Regions from separate parts of the Lysinibacillus sp. Bpr_S20 genome, predicted to be linked through region 3. Evidence: predicted binding sites of a transcription regulator. Region 3 holds the regulator's gene; each other region holds the start of a gene.
What was found. The regulator CtsR, encoded in region 3, represses protease genes until heat stress. The targets are predictions, from matches to a motif close to ATGGTCAATAAAGGTCAAACA.
Positions count from the first base shown of each region.

Region 1: a site for CtsR is predicted at 2,388-2,408, ahead of MWJ95_RS06055 (ATP-dependent Clp protease ATP-binding subunit). Genes of this name have one in related genera too.
Region 2: a site for CtsR is predicted at 1,060-1,080, ahead of clpP (ATP-dependent Clp endopeptidase proteolytic subunit ClpP). Genes of this name have one in related genera too.

Region 1 covers NZ_JALNLQ010000002.1:326,062-331,086, forward strand. Annotated here, with positions in the region: gene MWJ95_RS06035 (prolyl oligopeptidase family serine peptidase) at 1-155, shown strand, start outside; gene MWJ95_RS06040 (metal-sulfur cluster assembly factor) at 209-517, shown strand; gene MWJ95_RS06045 (hypothetical protein) at 1,204-1,416, shown strand; gene MWJ95_RS06050 (Crp/Fnr family transcriptional regulator) at 1,515-2,201, opposite strand; gene MWJ95_RS06055 (ATP-dependent Clp protease ATP-binding subunit) at 2,473-4,599, shown strand; gene MWJ95_RS06060 (YjzD family protein) at 4,648-4,842, opposite strand.
Region 2 covers NZ_JALNLQ010000007.1:208,667-213,691, reverse strand. Annotated here, with positions in the region: partial or broken gene MWJ95_RS17655 (hypothetical protein) at 1-167, shown strand, start outside; gene clpP (ATP-dependent Clp endopeptidase proteolytic subunit ClpP) at 384-974, opposite strand; tRNA gene MWJ95_RS17645 (tRNA-Arg) at 1,462-1,536, shown strand; gene MWJ95_RS17640 (spore coat protein) at 1,881-2,495, opposite strand; gene MWJ95_RS17635 (LemA family protein) at 2,656-3,237, shown strand; gene MWJ95_RS17630 (TPM domain-containing protein) at 3,237-4,010, shown strand; gene MWJ95_RS17625 (S9 family peptidase) at 4,209-5,025, shown strand, end outside.
Region 3 covers NZ_JALNLQ010000008.1:116,330-121,354, forward strand. Annotated here, with positions in the region: gene corA (magnesium/cobalt transporter CorA) at 1-678, opposite strand, end outside; gene MWJ95_RS18210 (class I SAM-dependent methyltransferase) at 728-1,414, opposite strand; gene MWJ95_RS18215 (DUF4870 domain-containing protein) at 1,535-1,840, shown strand; gene MWJ95_RS18220 (CtsR family transcriptional regulator) at 2,032-2,502, shown strand; gene MWJ95_RS18225 (UvrB/UvrC motif-containing protein) at 2,517-3,065, shown strand; gene mcsB (protein-arginine kinase McsB) at 3,062-4,171, shown strand; gene MWJ95_RS18235 (ATP-dependent Clp protease ATP-binding subunit) at 4,161-5,025, shown strand, end outside.

The sequences.
Region 1 (5,025 bases), on a different contig from region 3:
TCAATGATACGTATCATTTTTATTTAACTTTACAAAAATATTATAAAACAAATCCAGAAAACTTAAAATTCTTAGCTAATCAAAAAGCGGGCCATGCTGTGTCACGAGATGGTATGTTAGCAGCAACTGAATGGCTTGCTCAGCATTTGGCATAATAAGATGCATCTGCTATGATTAAGTTAACACTGTGACGGAAGGAGAAATACAGATGGATCAAGATATGAAAGACAGCATGCTAGGTGCATTAGAAAATGTAATTGACCCTGAGCTTGGTATTGATATCGTCAACTTAGGTTTAGTATATGATGTAGAGTTAGATGAAGAAGGTGTAGCAACGGTTACAATGACGTTAACTTCTATGGGTTGCCCGCTAGGACCTGTTATTGTTGATCAAGTAAATACAGCTTTAGGTGAGCTTCCAGAGGTAAAAAGTACAAATGTCAACATTGTATGGAATCCACCTTGGTCAAAAGATAGAATGTCACGCTATGCAAAAATGGCATTAGGTGTACGCTAAGTCCACTTAAAGCACAATAGAAAATCCCCGCTTGCAACAGTAAGCGGGGATTTTTGCTGTCGAAAAACTATTGAGTATGGTGTTGTATAAACATATGACTTTCGGCAAAGTGAGGGGGTGATTTCCGTTCTTGCTGGGCGCTTTAACAAAATGACAACCAACATTTTAGTTTGAGCGGGACCTTTTCAGGAGTTATCGCCCAACTTTTAAATTTTATCTACCAACTTGCACGTTTTATCTACCAACTTCTGAATTTTATCGACCAACTTTCGCGTTTTATCACCTAACTTTTAATTTTTATCGACATCCACCTTCCGAAGAGCAAAAAAAAGGATTCATACACAAAACTGTGTGTGAATCCTTTTACTTTATAATGTTGCCAGTCTCCATTCCAATCAACTTATCCGCATGACATACGTTTTAACAAAATGACATCTAACTTTTAGTTGAGCGGGACCTTTTCAGGAGTTATCGCTCAACTTTTAAAATTTATCTACCAACTTTTAAATTTTATCGCCCAACTTTCAAGTTTTATCTACCAACTTCTGAATTTTATCTACCAACTTTCACGTTTTATCACCTAACTTTTAATTTTTATCGACATCCATCTTCCGAAGAGCAAAAAAAGGATTCATACACAAAACTGTGTGTGAATCCTCTTACTTTATAATAGTGTTCATTCTTAATTGCACAAATTGGAGTGGAGGCTACTCGACTCCCGTGCGAAAGCAAAGCGACAGCAACAAATGTTTTCTATAGCGAAAGCGAAGCGTCAGCTACAATGTTTTATCTGTGCGAAAGCGAAGCGACAGCAACAATGTTTTATCTGTGCGAAAGCGAAGCGACAGCAACAATGTTTTATCTGTGCGAAAGCGAAGCGACAGCAACAAAGCGAGTAGCCTGGAACAAAATCAACCCCTTGCTTTGCTGAAGAGCATGCTTTAATGGCACAAAATCCCCACCTATAACTCAGAGGTGGGGATTTTGTGTTTAGTTATTAATCAATACGACATATTTGTAACGGACAATTTTCACAGGCGATTTCATCCTTTAAAAATTGTAGATCGTGAATGGTAATGTACCCTTTTTCAAAAGATAGGATATTGTGCTTCTTTAAGTCATTAAGCATGCGATTAATCATCTCTCGACTCGTCGCACATAAATTAGCGATTTCTGTATTTGTTAACGGGAAGTCAATATAAATAGTGTCATTTTCTAAAGGCTTTCCATAAGTATTCGAAAGACGGATGAGTGTTGAAAATAAAGCACCCTTTTTACCATTTAAAACTAAATCGCGCAAACGACTTTGGTGCTTTAAATTTTCGGTTTGTAACCACTTCATATATTCCACCATTAGATTAGGTTGTTCTACTAATAAAAGTTCTAGTGATTCTCGGCTTAGAACATATAAACTAGAGGGTTCTAATACTTTTGCTGTCATGGAATTAAACGTCAGGTTACAAAATAATGAGCCCTCTCCAATCATACTATCTGGACCACAAATGCGAATGGTTAATTCCTTCCCATTCGCCGTTTCTTGGCTAATCGAGATAGCCCCTGTTTTTATATAATAAATTTCTTTCGCGCGTTCGCCCTCTAAAAAAATTTTACTATCCTTATTCACTTTAATAAAAACACCGTGCTTTTGAAATAGATCGTGAAATTTTTCTTGTATATTATTCATTATTATCATTCCCAACACATCGCTTTCTTTTTGTAAAAATTACATAATTATTACAAAAGGATGGTGAACAATTTCGATACTAATTCTAAGAAACATACTTTTATTATAACGTAATTTTCCAGTTATAAGTGAAGAAATTTTAGGGTTAATTCTTTGCGAAGGTTTGTCGGATGTTGTAAAATAAAGTTAGTCAAAAAAGGTCAAACATTCTTTCGAGAAACAGAATGGCAAACAGGATTCCGCTGAACATTATTGAAAAGGAGTGCTAACTATGCAATTTCAACAAACAGATGATAAAAAACCATTAGAACAGTTTGGACGTAATTTAATTGAAGAAGTAAAAAACGGTAAAATGGATCCAGTTATCGGCCGTGATGAAGAAATTCGTAATGTTATTCGTATTTTAACACGCAAAACGAAAAATAATCCTGTTTTAATAGGTGAGCCAGGAGTTGGTAAAACAGCTATTGTAGAAGGATTAGCCCAACGTATCGTAAAGGGTGATGTTCCTGAGGGATTAAAGGATTGTATACTATATGAACTAGACATGAGTGCCTTAATAGCAGGTGCTAGTTACCGTGGACAATTTGAAGAACGCTTAAAAGGTGTTTTAAAAGAGGTAAAGGACTCAGAAGGGCGTATTATTTTATTTATAGATGAAATTCATACAATTGTTGGTGCAGGTAAAACGGATGGTGCGATGGATGCTGGGAATATGCTAAAGCCAATGCTTGCACGGGGTGAGTTGCATTGTATCGGGGCTACAACATTAGATGAATACCGTATGTATATTGAGAAAGATCCTGCTTTAGAGCGTCGTTTCCAACAAGTGCTTGTACGTGAGCCATCGATTGAAGATACTGTGTCTATTTTACGAGGCTTGAAAGAACGCTTCGAGTTACATCATGCGGTACGTATTCATGACCGTGCAATTGTCGCTGCAGCTGAACTTTCAAATCGCTATATTACAGAGCGCTTCCTGCCGGATAAGGCCATCGATTTAATCGACGAAGCTTGTGCGATGATTCGTACAGAAATTGATTCCATGCCGCAGGAACTGGATGCCGTAACACGTCGTATTATGCAGCTCGAAATCGAGGAGCAAGCATTGCGCAAAGAAAAAGACGAAGCAAGTAAAAAGCGCCTAGAGCAACTCAGTGAGGAATTAACAAAGCTTAAAGAATCCTCTGAGGGCATGCGTAAACAGTGGGAAACTGAAAAAGAAGCGTTACACGGCATTCAGAAAAAACGTGAAAAACTTGATAAATACCGACGTGACTTAGATGAAGCAGAAAGTAAGTATGATTTAAATAAAGCAGCCGAATTACGTCATGGCAAAATTCCTACACTTGAAAAGGATATTCAAGAGATGGAAAAACAACTAGAGAATGGTACGGAGTCACGTATTTTACGTGAAGAGGTAACAGCTGAAGAAATTGCATCGATCGTTTCACGCTGGACAGGAATACCAGTGACGAAATTAGTAGAAGGTGAGCGTGAAAAATTATTGCGCTTAAAAGATACATTGCATGAGCGTGTAGTCGGACAAGATAATGCTGTACAGCTTGTTACAGAAGCGGTATGGCGTGCTCGAGCTGGTATTAAAGACCCGCATCGACCAATTGGTAGCTTTTTATTCCTAGGGCCAACAGGTGTTGGTAAAACAGAGCTAGCAAAGGCATTAGCGGCACAGCTATTTGATTCTGAGGAACATTTTATTCGCATTGATATGAGTGAATACATGGAGAAGCATAGCGTATCACGTCTTGTAGGAGCACCTCCAGGCTATATTGGTTATGAAGAAGGTGGGCAATTAACAGAAGCTGTTCGCCGAAATCCCTATTCAGTTGTATTATTAGATGAAATTGAAAAAGCCCATCCTGATGTTGCGAATATTTTACTGCAAATTTTAGATGATGGACGCATTACGGACAGCCAAGGGCGTATGGTTAATTTTACGAACACGGTGGTCATTTTAACCTCTAACATTGGCTCAAGCTATTTAATGGAAGCTAAAGAAGACGATGCAGCTGTGGAGGATTTAGTGATGACTGCGCTGCGTCAACACTTTAAACCAGAGCTCTTAAATCGTATGGATGATATTATTATGTTCCATGCACTATCAGATGAGCACTTTACTGCGATTGCTTGGAAATATGTCGAACAGCTTGTCAAACGAGTGGCAGAGCAAGATATTACTTTACAAGTCGATCAAAATGTAATTGACTGGGTTGTAGAACAAGGAGCAGATGCTCAGTTCGGGGCAAGACCACTAAAACGCTTCGTACAACGTTATATTGAAACAGCGGTTGCAAAAGAATTGCTTCGAGGTGAGGTATTGCCAGGAGAAACATTGCACATTAGAATGCATGAAGGTCAATGTATCGTAGAAAAATAACAAAAAAACCTGTTCCGCATGAAGCGAAACAGGTTTTTTCTAGTTGAATTAATGATTGTCTGCAGCTTCTGGAGTTGACTCGTTTGGAATAACCGCACCGATAATGAAAACAAGAATTGTAAATACAACTGATGTGACAACAGCAGTTTGGAAATCAAACGTTGCACCAAGTACAGAGCTTACTACGTAGTTTAACATTGAAACTAGTAGGAATGACCATATGAATGTTACGATATATTGCATTAATTTCACCTCAACCGAACTTTTTTATATCATAAAGTTTTACTACATATTCATTATCATATCATAACATAAATCGAAAAAAAAAGAACCTTTTCTGTGAAAATGGCGAATTTGTCACAACGATAACATTTCTTTTATGATTTCGAGGTCATCTCAATCTTAATTGTGGTTGTCGGCGCTTTT
Region 2 (5,025 bases), on a different contig from region 3:
AGCCAAAGTCGTGGATAGAAGAGCTAAAGTCGTGGATAGAAAAGCCAGAGTGGTGGATAAAAGCCAAAGTCGTGGATAGCAAAGCCAGAATCGTGGATAGAAGAGCCAAAGCGACGGAAGAAAGAGGCAGAACGACGGAAAGAAAAGCTGGAACGACGGAAAGATAAGACCGCGACGGAAAGAAGAGCCGAAGCGACGGAAAGAGAAGCCAGAACGACGGAAAAAAGAGCCGGAACGACGGAAAGATAAGGCCGCGACGGAAGGAAGAGCCGAAGCGACGGAAAGAGAAGCCAGAACGACGAAAAGAAGAGTCAAAGCGACGGAACATCAAGGCGAACATAAAAAGACATCCCAGAATTAAATCTGGGATGCCTTTGATAGTTTTATTTGCGGTCGTTGCGATCCATAATTTGGTCGATTAGGCCATATTCTTTTGCGCGCTCAGCAGTCATGAAGTTATCGCGGTCTGTATCTCTTGCAATGACTTCAAGTGGTTGACCAGTGCGTTCTGATAAAATACCGTTTAATTTTTCACGTAAGAATAAAATACGTTTAGCAGCGATTTCGATTTCAGTTGCCTGACCTTGTGCACCGCCAAGAGGTTGATGGATCATTACTTCAGCATTCGGTAGTGCGAAACGTTTACCAGGTTCACCAGCTGCAAGTAAGAAAGCCCCCATAGATGCTGCCATACCGATACAAATTGTTTGCACCTGTGGCTTGATCAGTTGCATTGTGTCGTAAATTGCCATACCGGCAGTGATTGATCCACCTGGTGAGTTAATGTAAAGAAAGATATCTTTATCTGGATCTTCTGCTTGTAGGAATAGAAGTTGCGCAACGATTGAGTTAGCAACGTTGTCGTCAATTGCACTTCCTAATAGGATAATACGGTCTTTTAGTAGTCGTGAATAGATGTCATATGCACGTTCACCACGACTTGTTTGTTCAATAACTGTAGGAATTAAATTCATGTTAAATCCTCCTTATAAAACTAAATTCGAATACTATTGCTGAAAACTTCCTTTGTATTTCAGCTGTATCCTTATCATACACATTATAGTCAGGGAAGGTCAAATATTAACCCTGTTAAAGTGAAATAAATTAAATCAATTTCACCTGGCGTAATTGTTGTTGGCGCTTCGCTTTCACGCAGAAACCATTTGGAGCAGATACAACAAACAGTGTGTCCGTATTTGAACTGGGCCAACACAATTAAATGCGTGACATTCGCCGGGAGAGTATCTTTATTTAGCAGGTATTTTGACACGTACTGAGTGAAAATAAAAAAAGTTAAAAGGTTTTGCATTCTATAGTTGAATTATATGCCATACGTTTGTATAATTGATAAGGTCATAAGTTAAAGTACAGTACACTATTTTGCAGGTATGCTTCAAATGAGGGTTATCTACATCATGCTTTTCGTAAAGCCTAGGGTGAGTACTTTTTTTTTGTTTAATTGCCCTCGTGGTGTAATGGATAACACGTAAGATTCCGGTTCTTGCACTGGGGGTTCGATTCCCTCCGAGGGCGCCATTTTACTGATTTATTATTTACTTTTATAACTCAATTCTCCTAATAAGTAGTTTAGCAGCCTGCTTAGTGGAGAAGTGAGAAGGGAAAATAATGGAATCTTGTCTAGTAGGCATTATTCCCGTATTTGTTCCTTTCAAACCTTCAAAAAAGCAACAACTCCAAATTATTTTTTAGTGAACATACCGAACGTGAAGACTAGTTATACTAGTCGGAAAAAAGAATCCTATCTGAGGGGATTCTTTTTTTTGTTTGTTTACTAAATATGTAGCGGCTTGCCGCCCTGTAGTTAAAATAAGAGCAGTCCCATATGTGATGACGATCACACAGGGACTGCTCTTGTTTTATTAATGAAGGGGATTTGTTGTAGTGCCGTATGCATTAAGCATAGTGTGCATATCCTGTTGAGAAAACTGAGGTACTTGATAGTAGCCATGCATATTTTGGTAAATAGATAATTCGTATGCCATTTCAATGCAGTTGGGAATACTATCTGCAACAACACGTCGAACGACAGGGTTGGTAGTTTCTGTTGCAGCAGCAGTCATACATTTCGCTGCCCCTTTTTGAGCACCTAATAGGAAGCCAGAAATTGCTTCGTCGTTAAGCTCATTTGCATTTTGCATTGGCTTTTTAGGCTGACCAGGATTCATTCCATATTTGAAATCATTCCCTGTCTCCATTTGATAGCGACCTGTAGGAACAGATGGATCATGTCCTGTGTTGAATGATTCCACAATAGTGTTATACATACCTAAAGTGAAATTATATTGGCTATCCAAAATGCTTAGTAACTCAGGATCCTTAACATGTGGACGTAAAAAAATGGATTGATTCATACCAGCAATGATTTCGCCGATTACTTCATGCATGTCCATGAGCTCATGTCCACCATGATTTAGGCTTTGTTGTTGGTTGAATGATGTTTGGTTTGATGATTCATTTTGAAACGATTGTGTCAAAAAAAGCGCCTCCTAAATATCATAGTTTGTTTTACAGTATTAAGTATGGCTACTTAGATAAATTTCATACGGTATTAATGCATTTGCATATATGTAGTATAGAGATGTTTTTTTCCTACACATTAGTAGTAAGAAAAAAGAAAGCGAAGGAGGTTTAGAATTGAAAAAAATTTTTGGACCTATAGGAATGATCGTTATTATTTTAGTTGTATTAGCCTTACTATTTATTCCAAAATACAATAGCCTTGTGACTGCTGAGGAAAGTGTTGATTCGAAATGGGCTCAGGTTGAAAATCAGCTACAGCGACGCTATGATTTGATTCCGAACTTAGTAGAATCTGTAAAAGGATATGCTAACCATGAGAAAGATGTGATCGCTAGCATTACAGAAGCACGTGCACAAATGGGAAGTGCACATAGTCCAAAGGAACAGGCTGTTGCCAATGATGCATTGAACGGTGCACTTAGTCGATTGCTAGTAGTCGTAGAAAACTATCCAAATTTAAAGGCAGATGCAAATTTCCGTCAATTAATGGATGAATTAGCTGGGACAGAAAATCGCTTAGCGGTTGCTCGAGAAGACTACAACAATGAAGTGCAGGCTTTTAATAAAACGGTCAAACGTTTCCCGGGTAATTTAATTGCAGGGATGTTTGGTTTTGAACAGAAAGAATACTTTAAAGCAGCTGCGGGTACTGAAAAGGCACCTTCTATAGATTTTAGTAGTTCAGGTAAACAATAATGAAAAGCTTTTTTATTCAGCTCATGATTGTGAGTATCATGTTTATTTTATCGATAAGAATGGCAGAAGCCGCAATGCCGTCACCAATGCAAAATACGTATATTCATGATTTTGCTAATGTTTTATCTTCATCCATGAAGGAAGAACTCAATCATTATTCAGAGCAGCTAGATAAAGGTACAGGTGCTGAAATAATGGTCGTCACCGTAGATACTATTAACGGAGAAGAACCAAAAATGTATGCAACTAAAATGATTCGTTCTTGGGGCATTGGTGATGCCAAAAAAAATAATGGCGTGTTATTATTAGCAACGTTTGGGCAGGGAGAAGGTAATAATGATGTGGTCATTGCTGTAGGTCAAGGTCTTGAGGGTGCATTACCTGATGGTAAGTTAGGGCGCATTTTAGATGCAGCGTTTTATCCGAATGCAAGTGCCGGAGACATTGATAAGGCATTTAAAGCTACGTACACTGAAGTATTTCAAACTGTCGCCGAGGAATACAATTGGGATGGAGAAATGCCTGAGAATACAGCTGACAAAGAGGAAATGCCAACGTGGATGATTATTTTAATCGCTATTATAGTACTTATTGTTTATACATTTATTTCTAATGGTAGAGGAGGCGGGCCTCGTTCTGGAAGACGTGGTGGACGTGGCGGTTTTCCAGGTGGCTTTCCAGGTGGTTTCGGAGGTGGCAGCTCTGGTGGCAGCGGCTTTGGAGGATTCGGAGGCGGCTCATCTGCTGGTGGAGGAGCAAGTCGGAAATTTTAACTTTTTTCCGAATCCAAATGCAATTATTCTGAGGGGATAGACTATATTTAAAAAAGTGAACTCACTGCAGTTCACTTTTTATTGGTTAAAGGTAATTGCATTAATTTTTACAAATATTTGACAATTTGGGTAAAATTGCTATAATTTAAATTGTATCGACAAACGATATAACATGTACTGATATAAGGAGGGATCATTTTGAAAAAAAGGTTTTTATCAGCATCATTAGCGGTTATTTTAACGTCATCTGCTGTCATTCCTGTATCTTTGCAGGAAGTGCGCGCTGCTAATGAAACTAGCAGTCAAGTAAAAGTAAAAGAGGAACGTCTATCTGCTAAGGAGTTTCTAGATTTAACTGTAACAGCTCTAACATTCCAACATGGATCAGAGACAATGCGTCAGCAAATCATTGATCAATGGGTAAAAGGCGAAGAATTAAAAGATTTCAGTGTGAATATTAAACGTGATGAAGCGGCACGTATTTTAGTAAGAGCTTTAAATAAAGAGGAAAAAGAAGCAACACTTGCTGAGTATCAAGAAAAAGCAAATAAGATAGGTTTATTTAACGGTCTCTCGAATAGTGAAACGATTACTAAACAAGATGCTGTCAAAATTTTAAACAATGCTAAAAATGTAAAAAATAGTGTTAGCAATAATGAAGGCGTAAAAGAAATTTCGGTAGAAGATTTCATGAAAAATCCAGGAAACGCCGGCTATCATCTTTCACCAGACGGAAATTACATTACTTATAAATCTGCATGGGAAAATCGTTCAAATGTGTTCGTAAAGAAAATGAATGATGATAGTGAGCCAGTACGTGTATCTAGTTCAATGGATCGCGATATTGGGGGATCCTTCTGGAAAGATGATAATTTACTATATGTAAAGGATAAAGGTGGCGATGAAAACTTCCACATTTATTCAACAACATTTAATGGTAATGAGGAGAAGGATTTAACGCCATATCCGAATGTAACAGTTGAGTTATTAAGTGATTTACAGGGCGTTAAAGACG
Region 3 (5,025 bases):
TTCGGTGAGTTTAAGCAAATGATCATAAATATCTCCGAAATAAGCACGTTCCGATTTCTTAAGTGAAAATCGGTAAGAATTAAGGATTCGATATAAAAGATCACGCATTGGTAAAATGGTGCGTCGTAGATCAAGCAAATCACTACGGAATTCAAACACAATTTTCATAGCATTGAGGTTACTTTGGTAGGTAAGCTCATCTTCTAGTGCGTTTAAATGATCCTCAATTTTATAGACAAGTGGGAAATAGCTATCAACGATTTTATCTATAACCTGATATGTTAAATATATGGTGCCACGTTCCCAATTCTTTGGCTGTTTTTCTAACATCTTTTGTACTCGATCTATTTCAGGTGCTTCGTTTTTATGAAATGTGACAATAAATTTATTAGAAACAAAAATATTTACTTCCTCAGCGGTTAATTCTTCGTTAACCCTTTGAATAACAAAGAAATGGAAATCATCATAAAAATCGAGCTTTGGCCGCTGTAAACGCATTAAACAATCTTCTATAGCGAGTGGATGGAAATGGAAAAACGTATCTAACAATTGTTCTTCATCATCGGTCGGACAATTAAAATCGACCCAATACCATTCAAATTCGTTTTTGTGTATATCTTCAAGCGGAAATTCCTTTATAAGCTTTTGATCTTTTGTAATGCCAAATGTGCGTATCACAGCATTCACCTCAATTCTGTTCATTCTATCCTAACAGGTGTATATATCTTCACGAGCAACTTTCTTTATAACATATCCAACCACCAAATAGAGTAGTCGCAAAGAATCTAGATGGTTTTGTAAAGCCTGCCTGCTGTAATAGTGATAAAATCTCCTCCTCACACATAAATGAAAGAGAACGTATGGATTTCTCCATTTCTGCTACGTCCGATGATGTAAGCTTTGTGTGTTGTAGCCAATAAGCACGCCATAAATCAAATTGGAGCTCCGTTTCTAAGGAACAGAGTTGCCCGTATTTTGAGACGAGGACAAATGGAGCACCAGGCTTTAAATTATTTGCTATTTCTTTTAATGTTGCAAGCTTCTCTTGGTCATCTTGTATAAAATGAAGCACTAGCACACAGCTTGCTGCATCAAATTTCACTGCGGGTAGCTGCGTATCCAGTATAGTTCCTTGATATAAAGAAATATTATTAGGTAGGGATTTTAAACGTTCGCCAGCTATTTCTAGCATTGCTTCTGACGGATCTATGCCAACAAATGACCAGTGCGGTCTTTTCTCGGCAAGCTGTAAAATTTCATTGCCACTTCCGGAACCAACTACTAAAAATTCAGCTTTCTCATGTAATGCAGACTGGTAAAAAGTTTGTATTAAACGTAGCATGGCATCATAGCTTGGTAGCGTGCGACGAATACCTTTTTCGTATTCGTTTGCAAGTTTGTTACTAAATTCCATCAGGTATCACATGCCTTTCAAAAAAATTTTATAAATCGAATTTATATTGAAACTATATAAGGTATAGTTTCGTAAATAAAAGTACATAAAATAAAAAAATTAAAGGAAGGGTTGATATAAATGGAAACTAAATGGTCTAAGGTAATCATACACGCAAGTGCGTTTTTTGCGCCATGGTTAGTACCAATTTTATTTTTCTTAATTGGCTCGGATGAAGAGATAAAGAGTATTTCAGTGCAAGCTTTATTGTTCCAAGTTGTGATGGTGGTATTACTTACAATTTCGGGTATTTTAAGCTTCCTACTCGTTGGTATACCGTTTTTAATTGTTTTTGGTATTATGTATTTTATTGTGCCAATTATCGGTATTGTGAAGGCTCTATCTGATGAGCCTTGGCGTTATCCAATTGTTGGTCGCTGGGTATAATTTCTATAGACGCAAGTATATGCTAGTTGCATGTGCTTGCGTTTTTTCTATTGCTGAAAAGGGTATCTTAAAGCTAAGGATTTTTTCTGTGTGCGAATTAATTGCAATTATTTTCAAGCATTTTGTATAATATACTCAAAGAAAGTCAAAGATAGTCAAAGTCAGTGGAGTAAGCGAGGTGTATTCCTAAAATGCGTAATATATCAGACATCATAGAAGGCTACTTAAAGCAAGTACTTGAATTAGGTGGAGAAGGGCATATTGAAATTAAACGTAGTGAAATCGCAGATAAATTTCAATGCGTGCCCTCACAAATAAATTATGTAATTAATACAAGATTTACTGCCGAACGAGGTTACCTTGTTGAAAGCAAACGTGGTGGTGGTGGATACATTCGAATTTTACGTGTCCGCGCGAATTCACAAATTGATCTAATTGATGATGTCCTCAGGCAAATAGAAGGTGGGGCATCGCAAACAATGGCAGAAGATTTAGTGTATCGATTAATTGATGAGCAGGTAATTTCAATGCGAGAAGCGAAAATAATGTTAGCAGCAGTTGATCGTTCAACGATTGATTTGCAACTCCCGTTACGTGATCATATTCGATCAAAAATTTTAAGAGCGATGCTAACGACGATTAAATATGAACAGCAAAAATAAAAGAGGTGATGGAAATGATATGCGAACATTGTAAGCAGCGAAATGCGACAGTTACCGTAACACAAGTTCAAAGTGGTCAAAAGGTGGAGCACCATTATTGTGACGTCTGCGCCTCGCAATTCCATCCATTTCATGCTGAATTTAAACAAGAGCCAATCTCTATTCAACAGTTATTATCCAATTGGTTTGGCTCACCTTCATGGCAGCAACAACAAGTGGGTGAAAAACAACAGGCGCCACCACAACCACAAACATGTCCGCAATGTGGATTTACGTATAAACAGTTTTTAAAAGAAGGTAAATTTGGGTGCCCAAGTTGCTATGACACATTTAGCGAGCACTTACCGAAGCTCTTTAACCGTATACAGGCTGGTCCTCAACATATAGGGAAAATGCCCGGTGCCCGAAACAATGTTTATGTCATCAAAAAGCAAATTGAAGATATTCGTAAACGTATGAGGGTAGCAGTAGATGCAGAGCAATTTGAAGAGGCAGCTAAGCTCCGTGATGAAGTGAAAGAGCTTGAGAAGCAGCTACAATTCGAAGGTGGTGATGTGTTGTGATGATTGAATCGTTTTTAGAACGTGCTACACCAATATGGATGAGTGTGGAGGACGATTATTCAGATATTGTCATTAGTACACGCATCCGCCTTGCTCGAAATTTAGACGGTTATCGTTTTCCGTTAGCCTTTACAGAGGACGAAGCATTACAAGTGGAACAGGCAGTTACACATGCAATCAAGGATAGTACAGAACTTCGAGGAAATTATTCATATTTTGCTATTAAGGATTTAACGCCTTTGCAGCGTCAAATACTCGTGGAAAAACATTTAATTAGTCCTCAGCTTGCCAAAAAAGAGCGGGTGGGCTCAATGCTTTTATCTGATGACGAATCGACTAGCATTATGGTGAACGAAGAAGATCATTTACGCATTCAATGTATGACAGCGAGTTTTCAACTTCAAAAGGCATACGAGCAAGCCAATACAATTGATCGTACCTTAGAGAAAACTTTGCCCTATGCATTTCGAGATACATTTGGTTATTTAACAAGTTGCCCAACAAATATTGGTACTGGGTTGCGAGCATCTGTCATGATGCACCTACCAGCTCTTACACTTACAGGTCAGATGAATCAAATCATTAATGCAATGACACGGTTAGGGATGACGGTAAGAGGAATATATGGAGAGGGTAGCGAAAATATAGGGAATGTTTACCAAGTGTCAAATCAGATTACACTAGGGAAAACAGAGGATGATATTTTAGCGGACATTCAAAGTGTCGCTGAAAAAATAATTCAAAAAGAACGACATGCACGAGGCAAGTTACTGGAAAAAGCAGAGCTGGCCCTAGAAGACCGTGTATACCGTGCTTTAGGGACTATAACACATGCTCGAATTTTAACGAGTGAGGAAGCCGCTACCTGTCTATCTAATATTCGTTTGGGAGTAGATTTACAGTTAATTGATGGTGTCAAAGCGACCAAACTAAACGAATGTGTAGTCAGTATGCAACCTGGTTTTTTACAGAATTATGCAGGTGACGTCTTGCCGCCTGCTGAGCGAGATCGCGTACGAGCTGAAATGCTTCGTGAGGCACTATCTCGAGAAAATATGAGTAAGCCTATTATTCGGAGAAAAGGAGAGGATTCATTTGATGTTTAATCGTTTTACACAACGCGCACAAAAAGTATTACAGCTTGCACAAGAAGAGGCAATTCGTTGGAAACACGAATCAATTGGAACAGAGCATATTCTTTTAGGGCTTATCCGTGAAGGTGGCGGTATTGCTGCAAAAGCATTAGAAGCCATTGATATTAGTCCTCAAATGATTGAAACAGGTATTGAAGAACTTGTAGGGAAAGGCAAAGAGGATGTTGGGCCAATTGTTCACTATACACCTCGAGCAAAAAAAGTAATAGAACTATCAGTCGATGAATCACGTAAATTAGGTCATTCCTATATTGGCACAGAGCATTTACTATTAGCGCTTATTCGCGAAGGTGAAGGTATAGCTGCCCGTGTATTAAATAATGCTGGTGTTGGATTGAATAAGGCTCGTCAGCAAGTGCTGTTGTTATTAGGTAATAACGATAATGCCCAATCTGGTCAACAAGCTGCCCAGGCTGCCAATACACCAACATTAGATAGCCTTGCGCGTGATTTAACGCAAATTGCTCGTGAAGGTACATTAGACCCAGTCATTGGTCGTAGCAAGGAAATTACACGTGTTATTGAAGTGCTGTCACGTCGTACAAAGAATAACCCTGTATTAATCGGGGAGCCAGGTGTTGGTAAAACAGCAATCGCTGAAGGCTTAGCACAGCAAATTATTAATAATGAAGTGCCAGAAATTCTTCGCGATAAACGTGTTATGACACTTGATATGGGGACAGTTGTTGCTGGAACAAAATATCGTGGTGAATTCGAGGATCGCTTGAAAAAAGTAATGGATGAAATTCGCCAAGCTGGTAATGTTATTTTATTCATCGATGAACTGCATACATTGATCGGTGCAG